DNA from 2 places in the Rothia sp. QJM3NY_36 genome. Region 1 is predicted to be linked to the other one. Evidence: riboswitches for the same ligand, from Rfam matches in the RefSeq annotation. Region 1 holds a riboswitch; the other holds the start of a gene.

Region 1 (4,398 bases):
CGGAGCAGCGGCTGTCCATGTCCGATCTGTCCGCGCAGACCTCCACCCGCCTGGCTCGGCTCTCCCGGGTGGTCAAGCGCCTGGAGGAGCAGGGCTTCGTGCGCCGCTCCACCTCCACCGTGGACCGTCGGGTGACCCTGTGCCACCTGCTGCCGGTCGGGCGCGAGGTCCTGGAGGCCGCGGCCCCCGGCCACGTCGAGCAGGTGCGCCGCTCGGTGTTCAACCACCTGACCCGCCGCCAGGTGACCCAGCTGGCCGGCATCGGCGAGGCACTGCTGGGCGGGAAGCCCTCCGCGGTGATCAACGCGCAGCTGGAGCGCGGGCAGCATCCGCGCCTGGGGGAGGCCTGCCCGGGGGGCGACGCCGAGAGGTGACGCCCCGACGTCGCCTTCTGTGACGAACCCCTAGCGGAAATTTCATTGATCGGTAAAGTAGCCGACTATGAGCTACCGCAACGAGACCTCGACTTTCCGCGCCTCCTTCGGGCTGCTCCTGCTGCGTGTGGTGCTCGGCATCGTCTTCCTGATGCACGGCTGGCAGAAGATCCACACGTGGACGGTGGACGGCACCGCCGCGAACTTCGCGCAGATGGGCGTGCCTGCCGCCGAGCTGTCCGCGGCCTTCGCCGCCTACCTGGAGTTCATCGGCGGCATCGCCCTGATCGTGGGGCTGCTCAGCCGCCTGGCCGGGCTGCTGCTGGGCCTGGAGATGCTCGGCGCGATCTACTTCGCCCACGCCTCCGCCGGGTTCTTCGCCAGCGACGGCGGCTACGAGTTCGTGCTGGTCCTGGCCCTGGGTGCGCTGGCGCTGGCCTTCACCGGGCCGGGCCGCCTGGCGATCTCCGGGGCCTTCGAAGGCCGTCCTGGGGCGAGCCTGCTGGCCTGAGCGGACCCTCCCCGGCGGGGCAGCGAATCCGCCGCATCCGACCGCCGCTTCCGTCCGCCGCGCAGGGCGGCACCCTGATCCTCGCATCGGGGTGCCGCCCTGCGGTGCGTCTGGGGTCAGAACGGTCCGCCGTCATCGGCGTCATCGACGCTGCGCTCCCGACATCGGATATCGAGCATCGGGCGGCGGCGCGGTGCACACCGGTGGAGAAGGTTATCCACAGGTGTGTACAACATTGTGAACAACTCGAAGACGTCTGCGAGTGCCGATGCGCGCATGTCTTCCGCGCCCGCCGCGCCCCGCCCGCTGCGGGCCCTCGGCCCCGGCAAGGGTGTTCGAACGGTGACCCACCTCGCACGAAACACACCGCTGTCATTTCACAGCGCCTGTGGATGGGACGGTGGAGAATCGGATACCCGCACCCTCGCGTCCGCGGTGCGCGCCCGGTGCGGGCCCGGTGCTCGGCCGGCGGGGTTCTCCGGGTCTCTCTGGGGGATCTCGGTGCTCCGAGGGCGTCTGGCTACCGGGGGCATCCCCCGGAATTCCGCGGAAGATCGGGGATCCGGGGGCACGTCTGGGGGCGAGGAGGGTTCCGTGGCTCGGGGGCCGCGCCCTCGGTGACGCCCCGATCCCCGGCCGCGCGCCTCCCGCTGATCGGATGCCGCGCTGCGTCGCCGTTATCCACAGCCGTCCACACCCCCGACGTCGGAGGCGGCCCGCGGTCGACCCGTTGTGCACGGAGTTTTCCACAGGTGGGGATATGTCGGGGGATGAGGGGACCGGATCGGTGTGGAACGGGCCCGCAGGGGCGCGTCGTCGGGAACCACATCGGTGTGAGTTCTCCACGGGTGTGGACAGCCCCTGTGGACAACCCGGTGGACACCCCATCCCCACCCACCCCACTCATCCCGCCCGCCCCCGCTCATCCCAGCGTTTCGTCCCGGCCGGAGGCGGGCCCATCCCCCTCACCCCCGATGTCGCACGGCGGCGCTTCCGCGGTGATGCGTACTACAGTGAGGCCTGAGTCGGTCGCGAGGATGCGGCCTGACCTCCCCTGCGGCCGTCGCACCGGCGCCGCGCGGGGAGCCCGTGACGAGGGGTGCCGCCCGTGGGCGGCTGAGAGCAGACCCTTGGAACCTGATCTAGCCAGCACTAGCGAAGGGACGTCACCATGACGCACTTCACCACGTCCGGAGACCCCCGGGAATCCCGGAACCTCCCGAACTCCCAAGCCCCCGACGCCGCATCGCACCGCGGCCCCGATACCCCCGGCTCCGCCCCCGCCGGGGAGGCGTCGGCCTCCGACCTTCCCGCGCGCGTGGCCGCGGCCGTGGATGCCGTGCGCGCTCGCGGCCCCCTGGTCCACGCCATGACCAACTCCGTCGTCCGGGAGATCAGCGCGGACGTGCTCCTGGCCGTCGGCGCGTCCCCGGCGATGGTGGACCACCCGGAGGAGGCCGGCGTCTTCGCGGGCCTGGCCGACGGCGTCCTGGTCAACGTGGGCAACCCCTCCGACGAGAACCTGCTGGCCTACCGCCGCGGCATCGCCGGCGCCCGGGATCACGGGGTGCCGTGGGTGCTGGATCCGGTGGCGGTCGGCGTGCTCGAACCGCGCACCGGCTTCGCCCGGGAGGTCCTCGAGCTGTCTCCGGCGGCGATCCGCGGCAACGCCAGCGAGGTTTCCGCTCTCGCCGGGAGGGGCGCGGGCGGCCGCGGGGTGGACGCCACGGACACCGTGGAGTCCGCCCTGGAGGCGGCCCGCGCCCTGGCCGAGCGCACCGGCGCGGTGGTGGCCGTGTCCGGGGAGCGAGACCTGATCGTCTCCGCGCACCGGGTCACCCGCCTGGTCAGCGGGCACCCGCTGATGCCCCTGGTGATCGGCACCGGCTGCGCGCTGGGCGCGGTGGTCGCCGCGTACCTGGGAGCCGTTCGGGAGGTGACCGGCACGGGCGGCGGGCAGGCGAAGTCCGCCTCCGACGGCCAGGACGCCGGATCCTCGCCAGAGGTCGGGCCGGAGATGGGCGCTGGACCTCGGTCGGAGGCAGGATCCTCGGCGGGGACCGGCTCTTCTCAGGGCTCACAGTCCCCGGATGCCGCCGCGCCGGGCCGGGAGACGCCCGTTCGCCTCGATGCCCACGACGCCGTGCTGGCCGCCCATGCCCACCTGGGGGCGGCCGGGATCCTGGCCGGTCGCGAGGCCAGGGGGCCGGGCTCCTTCCGCGTCGCGTGGCTGGACGCGCTGCACGCACTGGACGGCGCCGGCGTCGTCGAGCTGGTGGGGATGGAGGAGCTGGCATGATCCCGGAGGGCGTGGACCCCGCGCTGTACTTCATCACGGACACGGCCCTGTGCGGCGGGCCGGAGCGGGTGCCGCACGTGGTGTACGAGGCCGTGGCCGGGGGTGCGGGGATCGTGCAGGTGCGGGATAAGCACGCCGACGACGCCGCATTCCTCGCCCTGGCCCGCGCCTGCCGGGACGCGGTGCGCCGGGCGGAGGACGCGCTGGGGCGCACCGCCGCGCTGGTGGTCAACGACCGCGTCGGGGTGGCCGAGCGCTTGGGGTTGCACGTGCACGTGGGGCAGTCCGACGCCTCCCTGGCGGTGGCCCGCCGGGCCGTGGGCCCGGAGCGGATGGTGGGCGTGTCCGCCTCCACCGCGGAGGAGGTGCGCGCCGCGGCGGAGTCCGGGGTGGCGGACCTGGTGGGGATCGGCCCCGTGTGGGCGACCCCCACCAAGACCGACGCCGCAGCGCCCCTGGGTCCGGAGGGCCTGGCCGCGCTGGCCGGTCCGGCGCGGGCCGCGGGGCTGGTCGCGGTGGGCATCGGGGGGATCCGGGCGGATCGCCTGCCGTTGCTGCGAGGGGCCGGGGTGGACGGGATCTGCGTGGTCTCGGCGATCGCGGCGTCGGAGAACCCCCGGGCTGCGGCTCGAGAGCTGCGGGCCGCCGCGGTGGACGAGGGCGTGCTGGCCGCGGCGGGCAGCGCCGCCCCGGCCGCGCGGAGCGAGGGGGCGGCGTCGTGAGGCGCCCGGCGGTGGCCCTGAGCGTGGCCGGCTCCGATCCCTCCGGCGGGGCCGGGATCCAGGCGGATCTGAAGACCTTCCACGCGCTCGGGGTGTACGGCACGGCGGCGATGACGGCCCTGACCAGCCAGAACACGACGGGGGTGCGCGGGGTCCACCCGGTGCCGGCGGACTTCGCGGTCAGCCAGGTCGAGGCCGTGCTGGATGACCTCCCGGTGGATGCCGTGAAGACCGGGATGCTGGGGCAGGCCGAGGTGGTGGAGGCGCTGGCGCAGCTGTTCCGGCGGCGTCGGACGCAGCTGGGGACGCTGGTGGTGGATCCGGTGATGGTCGCCACCAGCGGCGATCCCCTGCTGGCCGAGGAGGCCGAGGCGGCGCTGCGGGAGCTGCTGGTGCCGCTGGCGGACGTGATCACCCCCAACCTCCCGGAGGCCGCGCGCCTGCTGGGCGGCGGGGCGGGGGAGGCCCCCGCGGCCGATGATCTCGCGGGGA
Region 2 (4,398 bases), 560 kb from region 1:
TCCTGCTGGCCCGGACCGGCGACGGGGACTACGGGGTGCTGACCTCCGGTCAGACGGCCTCCGGGGCCTACTCGGAGAAGGACGTGACCCTCCTGCCGCGCACCATGGTCGGGTCCACGGCGGCCCTGGTGGCCGTGGGGGTCGCTCTCACGGTGTTCGCCGGGCCCATCTTCGACTTCTCGGGTGCGGCCGCCCACAGCCTGGATGACCAGCAGACCTACATCCGCGCCGTGCTGGGCGAAGCGGCGGAAGGAGGCCGGTGATGAACGAGCCGACCGGGCGCCTGCCCACCACCCGCCCCTCGGGGGCGCACCTGACCGAGGTCGTGCTGATCCTGTGGCTGGTGGTGCTGTGGGGCGCGCTGTGGCAGGACTACGGCATCGGGAACCTGGTCTTCGGGCTGGTGCTCGCGGTGCTGGTGGTGCGCGTGTTCAAGCTGCCGCCGGTGCGCTCCTCGGGCCGGTTCAACGCGCTGCGGGCCCTGGAGTTCCTGGCGAAGTTCCTCTGGTGGGTCTTCCTCGGCTCGGTGCAGGTGCTGTGGCTGGCCGTGCGTCCGGGACCGCAGCCGAGCAACGCCGTGGTCTCGGTGCGCTTGCGCTCCACGGATGACCTGATCATGACCGCGGTGGGCCAGGTGGTCTCCCTGATCCCCGGTTCGCTGGTGGTGGAGGTGGACCGGCGCAGCGCGACCATCTACTTCCACGCCATCGACGTCGCCACCGACGAGGACGTCCGCCGCTTCCGGGACCGGGTGTTCGCGGTGGAGCGGCTCGTGGTCGAGGTGATGGGCAGCCGGGAGCACCTGGCCGAGGTCCGCGGGCGGACCGGCGGACGCACCCGGGTGCGCCGATTCGAGAACACCGGGCCGGAGCGGGCCGTGCAGCGCCCGGAGGCCGCGGCGTCGTCGCCGGGGCCCGGCGCGGGCAGCGAGGAGGAGAGGCAGTGATGGAGGGCTTCGTCGTCGTGTGCGGGGTGATCCTGGTGGCCGCGACCCTGTGCACCATCTACCGGCTGGCCAAGGGTCCCACCCTGCTGGACCGGGTGGTGGCCTCGGATGTGCTGCTGGCGATCGTGGGGGCCGCGGTGGCCGTGGACATGGTCTACCGGCGCAGCTACGAGAACATGACCCTGGTGCTCATCGTCTCGCTGGTGGGCTTCCTGGGCTCGGTGACGGTGGCGCGCTTCGCCAACAACCAGAAGCCCGCGGAGGAGACCCCGGCCTCCGAGGTGCCGACCACGGCCGGGGACCCGGGGGTGGATCGATGAGCGGGATGGACGTCGCGGCCGGAATCTGCCTGATCATCGGGTGCCTGATGTCCCTGGGCGCGGGGATCGGCATCGTGCGCTTCCCGGACGTGCTGACCCGTCTGCATGCCGGGGCCAAGCCCCAGGTCTTCGGGCTGTTCATGCTGCTGCTGGGGGTGGGGCTGGCCGCGCGCTCCTGGGCGCTGGTGCCCCTGCTGGTGTTCGTGTGGGTGCTGCAGCTGGTGGTGATCCCCGTGTCCTCGCACATGGTGAGCCGTTCCGGGTTCCGCAACAAGCACTTCCGGCCCGAGTCCCTGTCCCACAACGAGCTGGCGGACCTGGTGCAGCGGATGTCCGAGGAGGACGCCCAGCGGGCGGACGCCGGAAACGCCCCGCAGACCGGGGCGGATGATGCGGGGGTGCGCGAACCCGGCGCGGACGCCGACGCCGACGCCGCGCGGACCGGTCGATCGGACTGACCCGCCCGCGCGGCGTCGGCGGGGCCGGTGCGGCTCAGACCTCCCGCTGGCCGCCGCGCTGCACCTGATCCTTCCGGTCGGCCTTGTTGGCCGCGCGGGTGATGCCCACCTTGATGAGGGTGCCCACCAGGCCGGTGATCAGGGACCACACGATGATGTCGCGCAGCGACTCCTCGGGATCCGCGTTGTCCTCGGGCGGCTCGTTGCCGGTGACCTTCCGCCACCCGGCGCTGAGCACCTTGTTGGCCAGGGCGACCCCGCCGAGGGAGGCCACCGTGGAACCGATCTTGATCAGGGGATTGCTCATTCCTGCTCCTTAGCTTTCGTGGTTCGCCGGCGCGGGCACCCGGCGTCGTCGAGTGATCTCCCGCGCATCCACCTCAGCTTACGGCCCGCTCGGCCCCGCCGCACCCGCCGGTGCGGGAGGGGGCGCCCCGATGCGGGAGCCTTCCGGTGGTTTGGGAGCACTCGGAGGGCTCCCGAAACACCGGAAGGCTCCCGAACCGCCGCTGCGCTAGGGTGGGGACGTCCACTACGACAGGGGAGCCCCGACCGGGGCTGAGAGTGCACACCGGTGCAGACCCTCGAACCTGACGCGGTTCATACCGCCGGAGGAAGTCGAGTTCTCGGACCCCGCGGCCCATCCCGGCCCCTCGCCGGGCGACGTCGCGGCGTCTCCCCTCCTGCCATCCCCAGGAGGAGTCCTCATGAACACCACCACGAGCACCCGACGCCGCAGCTGGCGGGTCGTGGACATCGTCATCGCCTCGGTCATCGCCGCGGCCTGCTCGCTGATCTTCTTCGTCTGGAACAACGCCGTGTACCCGGCCAGCAGCGCCGCGACCGCCGGGTTCCCGCCGCTGGGCGGGCTGATCGGCGGCGCCTGGCTGATCGCCGGCCCCCTGGGCGGGCTGATCATCCGCAAGCCCGGGGCCGCCCTGTACTGCGAGCTGGTCGCCGCGATCATCTCCGCCCTGCTGGGCTCCAGCTTCGGGCTGACCGTCATCTGGTCGGGGCTGTACCAGGGCGTCGGGGCGGAGCTGGTGTTCCTGCTGTTCGCCTACCGCCGCTTCGACCTGCCGGTGGCCCTGCTCTCCGGTCTCGCCTCCGGGGTGGTCATGGCCGTCATGGAGAACATCATCTACAACCCCGAGTGGACCATGGACTACAAGCTGGTCTACGTGCTGTGCGGCGCCGTCTCCGGGCTGGTCCTCGCGGGTCTCGGCGCCTGGGCGCTGACCCGCGGGCTGGTGGCCACCGGCGTCCTGGACTCCGTGGCCGCCGGTCGGGACGCCCGGCGCGCCGCTTCCCGACGTCGCCCGGCCTGACCCCGATGCAGACCCGACCGATGGCGTCTCGCGCGGCCGCCGTCACCACCGAGGGCTTCGGCTGGCACTACCCCAACCGGTCCGAGCCGGCCTTCCGCGACGTCACCCTGGAGATCCCGCCGGGGCAGAAGGTGCTGCTGCTGGGGCCCTCCGGCGCCGGGAAGTCCACGCTCCTGCACGCCCTGGCCGGGGTGCTGGACCAGGAGGAGGACCCGGCGCTGGGCACCGCCCTGATCGACGGGTTCCCCGCCGCCCGGGCTCGGGGCCGGGTGGGGCTGATGCAGCAGGACCCGGAGGCCTCGATCGTGCTCTCCCGGGTGGGTCAGGACCTCGCCTTCGGCCCGGAGAACCTCGGGGTGCCCCGCGAGCAGATCCGCCCCCGCTGCGAGGAGGCCCTGGCGGCGGTGGGCCTGGACCTGGACTGGGAGCGTCCGACGTCGGCGCTGTCCGGCGGGCAGAAGCAGCGCCTGGGACTGGCCGGGATCCTCGCGATGCGCCCGGGTCTGCTGCTGCTGGATGAGCCCACCGCCAACCTGGACCCGGCTGGGGTGGAGGAGGTGCGCGACGCGGTGCTGCGCGCCGTGCGGGAGTACGGCTCCACGCTGGTCGTGGTGGAGCATCGCGTGGGGGTGTGGGCCCCGCACGTGGACCGGGTGATCGTGCTGCGCCCGGCCGGCGGCATCAGCCACGACGGCGCCCCCGAGGAGGTCCTCGGGGCCGGCCGTCGGGAGCTGATCCACGCCGGGGTGTGGGTGCCCGGGCACGTCCCGGTGGGTCCGGGGGAGGCCGACGGCGTCGCGGGAGGCGGGTCGAGGCCCGCCGTGCCCGGGACCGAGGAGGCGGGGACCGCCGATGCCTGGAGCACCGGGCGGGACTCCGGCGGTGCCGAACCCCCCGCGGGAGGCGAGAGGCTGCTGGCGGCCCGGGATCTGGCGGTGACCCGGACCCATCCGCAGCGGCGCTGGGCCCGGGTCCGACGCCGCGCCGCGGCGTCGTCCACCGAGGCGCCTCCGGCCGCGGCGGCCGAACGGGAGCCGTGGGCCCGGACGGCCCCGGTGGCCTCCCGCGGCATCGACCTGACGCTGCGCGCCGGGCAGCACCTGGCCGTGGTGGGCCCCAACGGCGCGGGGAAGTCCACCCTGGCCCTGACCCTGGCCGGTCTGCAGTGGCCGGCCGCCGGGCTCGTCGTCGCCGCCGAGGGGCTGCGCGGGGACCCGGGGGTGTCCTGGGACCCGATGTGCTGGTCCTCACCGGAGCTGATCCGGCGCATCGGCACCGTGTTCCAGGAGCCCGAGCACCAGTTCGTCAAGGCCACGGTGGCCGAGGAGCTGGAGCTGGGGGCGCGG

What was found. A riboswitch is a leader RNA that binds a small molecule or an ion and turns the genes downstream of it on or off. The one in region 1 is predicted to bind thiamine pyrophosphate.
Region 2: it holds a riboswitch for thiamine pyrophosphate, as region 1 does, so the genes downstream of both, AC0VXQ_RS08985 (ECF transporter S component) here and thiM (hydroxyethylthiazole kinase) in region 1, are expected to answer to the same signal.

The regions. Positions count from the first base shown of each region.
Region 1 is NZ_CM149658.1:197,125-201,522, forward strand. It holds gene AC0VXQ_RS00860 (MarR family winged helix-turn-helix transcriptional regulator) at 1-374, shown strand, start outside; gene AC0VXQ_RS00865 (DoxX family protein) at 442-885, shown strand; TPP riboswitch at 1,971-2,066, shown strand; gene thiM (hydroxyethylthiazole kinase) at 2,057-3,184, shown strand; gene thiE (thiamine phosphate synthase) at 3,181-3,906, shown strand; gene thiD (bifunctional hydroxymethylpyrimidine kinase/phosphomethylpyrimidine kinase) at 3,903-4,398, shown strand, end outside.
Region 2 is NZ_CM149658.1:2,019,808-2,024,205, reverse strand. It holds gene AC0VXQ_RS09010 (Na+/H+ antiporter subunit D) at 1-263, shown strand, start outside; gene AC0VXQ_RS09005 (Na+/H+ antiporter subunit E) at 263-946, shown strand; gene AC0VXQ_RS09000 (MrpF/PhaF family protein) at 946-1,266, shown strand; gene mnhG (monovalent cation/H(+) antiporter subunit G) at 1,263-1,724, shown strand; gene AC0VXQ_RS08990 (DUF4235 domain-containing protein) at 1,759-2,031, opposite strand; TPP riboswitch at 2,254-2,358, shown strand; gene AC0VXQ_RS08985 (ECF transporter S component) at 2,432-3,052, shown strand; gene AC0VXQ_RS08980 (ABC transporter ATP-binding protein) at 3,073-4,398, shown strand, end outside.